Regions from separate parts of the Halobacillus sp. genome, predicted to be linked through region 1. Evidence: riboswitches for the same ligand, from Rfam matches in the RefSeq annotation. Region 1 holds a riboswitch; each other region holds the start of a gene.

Region 1 (3,276 bases):
TGGTTAGATTCACGTCGATTATAGCCTAGTTGATTACTTGGTTAAAGTCATCTGCTCATTCCTTCTTGTTAAAAGTAAGGCAATACCTACAGCGAGTCCTCCAGCGATCAGCTTGCCCACAATAACAGGAACAATCATATCTTTTTCAATTCCTGCTACAAAAGCAAAGTGGCTCCCCAGTACAAAAGCTCCACTTACAGCAAAAGCCGAATTCACTATTTTCCCCCGGCGATCCATATGCTTCATCATGGCGAGCATGGGTAAATGATGGGCAAGGGAAGCCAAAAGGCCGGTCATAGCGGAAGCATTTAAACCAATCTTCTGGCTCAACCGATTCCATACCTTTTCCCCTTTTTGATTTAAAAAAGCGATTAAAGGATAAGCTCCTGCAAGGGTAACGGTAATCCTGCCTACAATAGAGACCCCGTCAGAAAGCGGGGCCATGCCTGAAATGAGGGTGAATTCCGTGAGCGTTTCAATCGTAATAGCTGCAAGTCCGGTAATAATAAGGAGTTCGACGCCTTTCCCAAACCAGGCAAATACACGTATAGCCCCCTCCGTAAACAACCATAATCCTATCCCGATTAGAACAGAAAGGAGAAGCGCCGGCAATAAGTTCTGCAGCATCCATAACCATTCATATCCTGCGATCGCTCCGCCTGCCAGACAGCCGATCGGGATTGTCACTATTCCGATGAGGATCCCTTTTGCGAAATAAGGACGGTCTTCTTTTTGAATGACAGTAAGGGCGACCGGGATAGTAAAGACGAGCGTCGGACCCATCATTGTTCCTAAAAATGCCCATGAAAACACAGCCGCTTCATCCGTTAAGGCTAAAGCTTCTGCCAGGGAATACGCCCCCATATCAATCGCTAAAATCATAGAAGCAAACATAGAGGGATCGGCACCCAGCTCTTTAAAGACAGGACCAATGACTGGTGCAGCGACTTCTGACAAGACGGGAGCAAGCGAAATGATTCCTACCATGGACAAGGCTAGCGGCCCCATCATCATAAAGGCATCATAGAAATGCTTTCCTAAAGATAAACGCTGATTAAGAACATAGTAATCCAGGGCCCCTGCCACCATAAACAAACACATGATGATTAATATCGATTCATTGATCCATAACAAATTCGCTCCCCCCTTCACGAAACCTATCTCTCACTCATTTCGCTCTGTTCAAAGGTTTTCCCTTCCTGGTTCTGTGCGTAACTTCGCAGCCCTAAAAATAAAAAAGCACTCAGAGTAAATACTCTGAGCGCCTTATAAGGATCAGCGATTTTAGCCGATTCCACATGCTACTGAACCGTTCTTCTGCAAATACTTCTGATGATGCTCTTCCGCTTCATAGAAAGTGGTGGTCTTAACAACCTCTGTTACAATCGGGCGCTTGAAAGTGCCTTTCTCATCCCACTCTTTAATTTTTTCTTCAGCAATATATTTTTGACTGGCATCATTGTAAAAGATCGCCGAGCGGTATTGGTGACCGATATCGGCACCTTGACGATTTTTTGATGTTGGGTCGTGCGTTTCAAAAAAGATATTTACGAGTTCAGAATAAGTAATGACAGTTGGGTCATACTCTACTTTCACAGCTTCTGCGTGACCTGTTTTACCCGTTTTCACCTGTTCATAAGATGGATTATCCAGATTCCCGCCAATATAACCTACTCGTGTAGATGTAATGCCTTCAAATTTTTCAAAGAATGCTTCTACTCCCCAGAAACACCCTGCTCCAAAAATTGCCTTCGCCATATCTCATCTTTCCTTTCTTTTTTAACGCAACTTCTATCGAGAGCCTTCACGGGTATATGACAACGTAAAGACCCCTTTTCTTATCCAAGAAAAGGGGTCGTATTATAGTCCGTACGATCCTCTCATCTCTTAGGATGTCACCATCCTACAGGAATTGGCACCGTTCTCGTCAATCCTTAGATTGATTCGATGGTTGCCGGGCATCAAAGGGCCAGTCCCTCCGCCTCTCTGGATAAGAAGTTTCCGTTATTTATTTTTAAGTTATTTCATATCTTACAACGTTTTAGCAGTGAAGTAAAGGATGAAGCTTGAATTTTTTTTGGAAAAAAACACATTCAGCTCCCAGTCTTTTACTCTATTCAGATTGCCATGAGAAAATGCCAGTCTATATTTAACTCTCCATCATTCGACAAATCTTTATTTGCCGCGCTCGCCTGAAGTATTGATCTCTTCAAACGGCTGGACGATGACAAAGCCGTCGCCATTGAATTCCATTTGGATCGATTCTCCACTTCCCCGTCCAATGAGAGTTTTAAAGCTGATATCTGTACGAAACTCAGGCTGTAAATGACCCGACCAGGCGACCGTAGCATTCGGATCGGTAATTACTGGCTGCCCCGTGCGCACCATAATGGTAAGCGGTTCGTAATGAGACGTGATCGCTACTTTACCTCTTCCCTTCAGTTTAACGTTGAATAAGCCGCCCGACATCATTCCGGCAACTTTTTTCATCAGTTGAATATCCCAGTCTACGCCTGGCTCAAAGGCGAGAAGGTCATTGCCGTTCACTGTAATTTCTTCGTTATCCAGTTCCAGAATAGTAATTTTTTTGCCTTGATCGGCTAGGTAAAGGCTGCCACGTCCGGTAGCTTTCATCAGAGAGCTTCCTTCTCCACTCATGGCTTTTTTCACGAAACGACCTACGCCGTGCTCAAGGAATCCTTCTCTTTCAAATTTAATCTGCCCGTTGTACGAGATCATGGATCCTGCTTTCGCCCACACCTGGTCGGTCAGGTTCACTTCCAGGATCCGCGGGGTTTCCAACTCGAAGTATTCATTCTCTGCATCGTCCTGCTTTGTTTCTCTTATAAATTGTTCAATAGAATATTTGCTCATTCTTCTCTCCCCTTTAATCACAAAGTTGGTTCCTAACTAGGATATTCGCTCTATTCCTAAGGTACTCCTTCTTCACAAAGGGGAATTTTGCTGAACTGATGATTAAAGAGAGTCCGGAAACTGTGAGTTCTTGTACTACCTTAAATTTCTTTTGAATATTAAAGATATGCTCCCGTTTGTGTAAGACTCAGTTTCAAGATATCTCGCGAGAGAGTTAGGTCCTGCGGGGAACGACTCGCTTTCCGGCCCTGCACGACGCAGGGTCGTTCGACGTTGCCACAGGACGTGGCGATCTTAGTCGAACATCCCATGTGCTGACCCTCCTCAAGCTAAAGCTTTCCGGGGTCTCACCGATCATGTTTATCCCACAGGAGTCTCCCCGTTCCCCTCCGGACCTGGCCG
Region 2 (3,276 bases), on a different contig from region 1:
TTTAACAAATAAAGGAGGAGTTAACAATGATGGAATTCATACAAGATTGGGTTAAACAAGTGAACCAGAGAACAGATCTTTTGCCCACTTGGCGAGAACGCACGCTTAACGTAATTCTTCTGGTCGGCAGTCTTAAAGTTTACCTGTATATAGATCATTCAGGTGTACATCTTAAAACAGATCATCAGGATAATGGGCATAATGATATTCGCTTGCAATCTTCCAGTAGTATTATGAAAACTTTATTTGCGGGAGAACAAAAGTTAACTTCTCTTCCCCAAACCACCATTAAAGTTCAAGGGGCGTACCGAAATATATTATTTATAGAATCACTTCTATTATTGGCTAGATAAGTTCACCGAGAGATTCTACAACGGATAAGAAATTTGCTTTATCCCCGAATTGTGAATGAATAAAACCATCCTTATTAATTATAACGGTGGTGGGTACGCCGTCGCTATTATACAAATCGTAAATTGTTCGTCCTTGGTCTTTAAGGGCTGGCTGAGATAAAAACTTTTCTGCATATTCTTCTGCCTCAGCTTCGCTCCGTTCACGTCCTGCTACATTTATAGTTATCATTTTTACTTTCTCATGATTCATTGTTTTATAAAGCTGTTCTTTTTTGGGTAAATCTTTCCCGCTATCGGGGCACCAGGAGGTCCAAAAAGTAAGTACTATGACTTTCCCCAGATCCTCTTTATTGTTATACGTTCCTTCCTTATTGATATATGGAAGTTCGAAACTTGGCGCATTCCTCAACGTGACCACTCCTTAATTGTTGACTTAATTTATAGCCCCATGCTAACATAATCATTAATTTAATAGCGACATCTTCACTTATCCAGAGAGGCAGAGGGACTGGCCCTTTGATGCCCGGCAACCGGTTCATGCAGATGAACACGGTGCTAATTCCTACAAAGTATCTTACTTTGGTAGATGAGAAGAGCGTTTTAAACGAACTCTTCTAAATAGCGAAGAGTTTTTATTTTGTCGAATTTACAGGATTATTATCAAGTTGACACGAAATTCTAACAATGCTAGAATCCTCTTTATAGTACGTACACGTATTAAAGTGATAATAAATTAATATAGTAAAATCTCTTATCCAGAGAGGCGGAGGGACTGGCCCTTTGATGCCCGGCAACCGGCAAGCTAAGACTTGGCAAGGTGCCAATTCCTGCAAGGTAATTCCTTGTGAAGATGAGAGAACAGATAAAGATTGTTACGCTAACCTTTCTGTTCTCAAGCAGAGAGGTTTTTTTATTGGAGGGAAGACGACATGATTTCAATTAAAGGCTTATCCAAAGTCTTTCGTACAAAACATCAGGAGGTCCGTGCCGTCGACGACCTTAGTCTACAGATAAAAAAAGGAGAGATTTACGGGGTTATCGGTTATAGCGGTGCTGGAAAAAGTACTTTTATAAGGCTGCTAAACCGCCTGGAAGATCCATCGGACGGCAAGGTCACCATCGATGATCAAGAATTAACTTCTCTAAACAAAGGGAAGCTGCGGGAGGCCCGTCAGGAGATTGGTATGATCTTTCAGCATTTTAATCTCTTGTGGTCTCGAACCGTCCACGATAATATAGCTTTTCCACTTGAAATAGCTGGCGTACCAAAAAGCGAAAGAACCAAACGTGTTAATGAATTAATAGACCTGGTGGGTCTTAGTGGACGAGGCAATTCTTACCCGTCTCAGTTAAGTGGCGGACAAAAACAAAGAGTTGGAATAGCTCGTGCGTTAGCGAATAAACCGAAAGTTCTTCTTTGTGATGAAGCGACGTCAGCTCTTGACCCAGAGACAACGGATTCTATTCTTGATCTATTAGTAGATATTAACGAGAAGCTTGGACTGACAATTGTACTCATCACCCATGAAATGCATGTGATTCGAAAGATTTGCCATCAGGTAGCCGTTATGGAGCAAGGTAAAATTGTGGAACAGGGAGACGTGCTTGATGTTTTCCTTTATCCAAAAGAACAGGTTACCAAGAAGTTTGTCGATCAGGTAATGGGAGACCCTGAACGGGAACATTCCCTTCAACTCATAAAAGACACCTATAAAACTGGTGAAATTCTTCGTCTGCACTTTGTAGGTGAGAGCACCAACCAGGCTTTAATCAGTGAAGTGTCCAGAAAATTTGTGCTAGATGTAAACATATTGCACGGAAAGATCACCCAAACCCAAAAGGGTGCGTATGGAACAATGTTTGTTCAATTCTTGGGTGATAAAGAAGAAATCACGCGTGCGATTGAATATATTCAATCCACCTCTGTAGAAGTGGAGGTGAGTCCAGATGATTAATCAGTTTTTCCCAAACGTCACTATGGATGATTTGATAACAGCTACTAATGAAACACTCTACATGACGCTTATCTCTGTAGCAGGTACGTTTATTTTAGGCTTACTGTTAGGTTTGCTTCTGTACTTGTCAGGTCCTGGAGGTCTGTGGCAGAACAAGATATTAAACTGGATAACTGCTTCAGTCGTTAATATATTCAGGGCTATACCTTTTATCATTTTAATTCTGTTATTATTCCCATTTACTGATTTTCTCATTGGCACTATTCGAGGTCCTAAAGCGGCACTCCCTGCGTTAATTATAGGTGGCGCGCCATTCTATGCACGGCTTGTTGAGATTGCATTGAAAGAAGTGGATAAAGGTGTCATAGAAGCTGCTAAATCGATGGGGTCTAAATCTTCTACTTTGATTTTTAAGGTGCTTCTTCCTGAGTCAATGCCAGCTCTGGTTTCCGGAATTACTGTTACAGCTATAGCTTTAATCGGATATACTGCGGTGGCGGGAGCGATCGGTGCCGGTGGTTTAGGTGACTTTGCCTATTTCTACGGCTTTCAGCGCAGCGACTTTGATGTTGTCTTTATTTGCACGATTCTCATTGTGATTATTGTTTTCATTTTCCAATTTATCGGGGACTTCGTTTCGAGAAAATTGGATAAAAGATAAAAATTTTATTACTAAAAAGGAGAGAGTATTCATGAAAAAAATCACACTCGGTATATTTACTTTATTATTAATTATTCTTTTATCAGCATGCGGTTCATCAGATGAAGGAAACTCAAGTTCGGAAGATAGCGGCGGCGACGGCGGTTCTGAAGAAGGAACTACTGAAATAGCTGTAGGAGCTACAAGTGTTCCACACGCAGAAGTACTTCAGGAAGCTAAACCATTGCTTGAAGAAAAAGGAATTACCCTGACCATTGAAGAATATCAGGATTACGTGCTTCCCAACCAGGACTTAGCAGAGGGTCGA
Region 3 (3,276 bases), on a different contig from region 1:
TCAGGGAGAAGGCGGAATTAATGCAGCAAGCTTCGAATGGCTGAAAAAAGTGGAAGAACTGTGCCGTCGTCTGGATATCATGCTGATTGTAGATGATGTGCAGGCAGGATGTGGGCGCACAGGTACATTCTTTAGTTTTGAAAAAGCAGGAATTTCACCAGATGTAGTGTGCCTGTCCAAGTCGATCAGTGGAAGCGGACTGCCCATGGCGATTACCTTGATCAAGCCTGAGTATGACCAGTGGGGTCCAGGTGAACACAACGGTACATTCCGTGGGAACAACCTGGCCTTCGTTACAGCAACAGAGGCATTAGATTATTGGAAAACGAATGAATTCAGTGAATCGATCGAAGAGAAGAGTGAACTTTTCCAAAAACGCCTGTACCAGTTTGTAAAAGATTATCCGGAACTGGAAGGTGAGGTTCGCGGGCGCGGATTGATGCTCGGGATCGCCAGTAAAAAAGAAGGACTGGCAGGGCAAATTGCCGCTGAATCCTTCAAAAAGGGTCTGATTATTGAAACATCCGGACCAGATGATGAAGTTCTTAAGATGCTGCCTCCGTTAATAATCGACGAAGAAGGTATCTCTAAAGGTTTAGATATTATTGAAGAAAGCATAAAAGCCGTGCTAGGCAAGGAGGAAGCAAAAGTATGAATGTAGTAAAACTTGAAGATCTAATCGGAACAGAACGCGAAGTAAAAGACGATAATTGGAAAAGCCGAAGGTTCCTTCTAAAGGATGATAATGTAGGATTCAGCCTTCATGATACGGTGCTTTACGCCGGCACAGAAACGTATATTTGGTACAAGCATCATATTGAAGCGGTGTACTGCATTGAAGGAGAAGCTGAGATTGAAACGCTTAAAGATGGGAAGAAATATCAGATAAAACCGGGTACGATGTATTGCCTCGATGGACATGAGAAACACTATTTGCGTGCGAAAACGGATTTCCGTGTTGTTTGTGTATTCAATCCTGCGCTTGTAGGAAATGAAGTACATGATGAAGAAGGTGTTTATCGCCTGCCGGAAGAAAGTAAATAAAAAATGAAGAGCGCCTGGAAGTGATATCACTTCCAGGCGCTCTTTTTAATGGAAAGGGGCGAATCTATTAAAAAATAATACTTTTTTAACCAATTTTATCCCTAAGAAGATCATATTCACTTTCCAAGTTTTCCAGTGGCATATTTAAAAGGTGCTTTCGTTTATATTTGTAATTACGAGTTTGAATTAGTTGGCAGATTAGATAGTTCCTGCGCTGAATCACGGCATCTCGAAGTCTGGACATTGATGATTCCTCCTTTTTTTATGAAAAAAAATATAACATTACCTGAATCTATAAACTTATTAAGATATATCAACAAAACAAAACCCCTTCTACTGAGAAGAGGTTGTGCGTTCATCGTCCTCTCCTTATCTTTCAGACTATAGTCTGCTGGAAGGAGCACCTTCTATGGCTTTCATAGAGGTTGCTGCGGGATCAAAAGACCAGTTTCCTCCCCCGGCTCGTTATAAGGAATTCAGTTTTAAGGTACACGATTTAACATGTACCCGATAACAGAATCTGTTAACCATATTTGGAAGAATCAATTCGAATTTTTTCAAAATCAATATGCGAAAAATGACGAATTTACTTGATATAGAATGAACAAAATCGAAAGATTACAATAATCATCATCCTTTCGGAAATCACATCCAGATTTTATGCAATAAGTGTTGTATTTTCCGAAAATTTAAAATAATATAAAACTAAACATACTAACCAGTAGGTATGTTGGTTGTCCATCTTTTTAAAATAACAAAGATTGGGGATAGTGGTATGCATTTGCGATTAACAGAAGAACAGGAAATGGTTAAAAAGACCATTCGTAAATTTGTAGAAAAAGAATTAATTCCTTTAGAAAATGATGTGCTGCGCAACGAGCGGGAAGGAAAGCCGAGCCTTCCTGAAGGCAAGATGAAGGAGCTCCAGATGAAGGCGAAGGAAGCTGGATTTTGGGGGATTAATACGCCGGAGGAATATGGAGGGGCAGATCTTGGACAAATGATGCTTGCCATTGTGCAGATGGAAGTAGCACGGACGTTCGTCCCCTTTCAGTTTGGCGGTTCAGCTGACAACATTCTGTATTACGGAAATGAGGAGCAGAAGCAGAAATACCTGATCCCTACGATCAACGGCGAGTTAAAATCCTGCTTTGCCATGACAGAGCCAGGAGCAGGTTCTGATACACGTAATATCAGGATGACGGCTGTTAAAGAAGGAAATGAATGGATTTTAAACGGTGAAAAAACATTCATCACCGGCGGAAACGAAGCGGACTTTGTAATGGTCATTGCGGTTACCAACAAAGAACTTCATCAATCCTCAGGTGGGAGAGAAGGAGTGACCTGCTTTATTGCAGACCGGTCTATGGGGTGGAAATCAGAATATATCCACACCATGGGCGAGTGGGGACCGGCAGCGCTTGTTTTCGATAATGTGCGGGTTCCTGAAGAAAATATTTTAGGTGAGATCGACCGAGGATACGAACTCGGACTTGAATGGATTGGCTTTGCCCGTTGGGTTGTCGGGGCAAGGGCCGTGGGAGCGGCGGAACGGTTACTGAATATGGCGATTGATTATGCCAATGAACGGGAGACTTTCGGAAAGCCGATTGGAACCAGACAGGCTATTCAGTGGCAGATTGCCGATTCAGCGGTAGAGATCGAAGCAGCCAAATGGCTTGTATTGAACGCTGCTTTTACGCTCGACAACGGAGAGGATAATCGTCACTACGCTTCAATGGCTAAGCTGTACGGAGCAACCATGGGGAATAACGTGGTAGACCGTGTACTTCAAATCCATGGAGGCATGGGTTACACAAGAGAGCTTCCAATCGAGCGTTGGTACCGGGAAGCTAGACTATGGAGGATTTATGACGGAACGGACGAAATTCAGAAATTAATTATTTCCAGAAATCTATTAAAAGGTCATGTAAAAATCGGCTAGATATCAAGGGAGGAAAATGGACATGGGAAATCAGTTTGAAGGTAGAACCGCATTTGTAACAGGAGGGAGCCGTGGGATCGGGAAAGGAATTGCCCGTCGTTTCGCGGAAGAAGGAGCTAATGTAGCAATTATTGATGTGAACGAAGAGGCATTACAGGAAGTTGAGAGTGAATTTAAGGAAGCTGGTTTTGAAATTTACTGCAAAATAGCTAACGTCGTAGAGTTCAGTCAAGTTGAAGCCGCGGTCCAGGAGGTTCATGAAAAATTCGGATCGGTTGATATTCTTG

The links. Region 1 has a riboswitch for S-adenosylmethionine ahead of msrA (peptide-methionine (S)-S-oxide reductase MsrA). Riboswitches for the same ligand answer to the same signal wherever they lie in the genome.
Region 2: another riboswitch for S-adenosylmethionine. It lies ahead of WAM07_RS14295 (methionine ABC transporter ATP-binding protein); the one in region 1 lies ahead of msrA (peptide-methionine (S)-S-oxide reductase MsrA).
Region 3: another riboswitch for S-adenosylmethionine. It lies ahead of WAM07_RS02305 (Fur-regulated basic protein FbpA); the one in region 1 lies ahead of msrA (peptide-methionine (S)-S-oxide reductase MsrA).

The regions. Positions count from the first base shown of each region.
Region 1 is NZ_JBAPTY010000340.1:3,372-6,647, forward strand. It holds gene eutH (ethanolamine utilization protein EutH) at 34-1,134, opposite strand; gene msrA (peptide-methionine (S)-S-oxide reductase MsrA) at 1,285-1,758, opposite strand; SAM riboswitch class I at 1,878-1,997, opposite strand; gene WAM07_RS14570 (AIM24 family protein) at 2,176-2,874, opposite strand.
Region 2 is NZ_JBAPTY010000336.1:14,942-18,217, forward strand. It holds gene WAM07_RS14285 (hypothetical protein) at 27-353, shown strand; gene WAM07_RS14290 (TlpA family protein disulfide reductase) at 346-762, opposite strand; SAM riboswitch class I at 838-946, shown strand; SAM riboswitch class I at 1,102-1,210, shown strand; gene WAM07_RS14295 (methionine ABC transporter ATP-binding protein) at 1,283-2,308, shown strand; gene WAM07_RS14300 (methionine ABC transporter permease) at 2,301-2,969, shown strand; gene WAM07_RS14305 (MetQ/NlpA family ABC transporter substrate-binding protein) at 3,001-3,276, shown strand, end outside.
Region 3 is NZ_JBAPTY010000048.1:11,484-14,759, reverse strand. It holds gene ectB (diaminobutyrate--2-oxoglutarate transaminase) at 1-655, shown strand, start outside; gene WAM07_RS02310 (ectoine synthase) at 652-1,044, shown strand; gene WAM07_RS02305 (Fur-regulated basic protein FbpA) at 1,130-1,288, opposite strand; SAM riboswitch class I at 1,411-1,518, opposite strand; gene WAM07_RS02300 (acyl-CoA dehydrogenase family protein) at 1,820-2,989, shown strand; gene WAM07_RS02295 (beta-ketoacyl-ACP reductase) at 3,012-3,276, shown strand, end outside.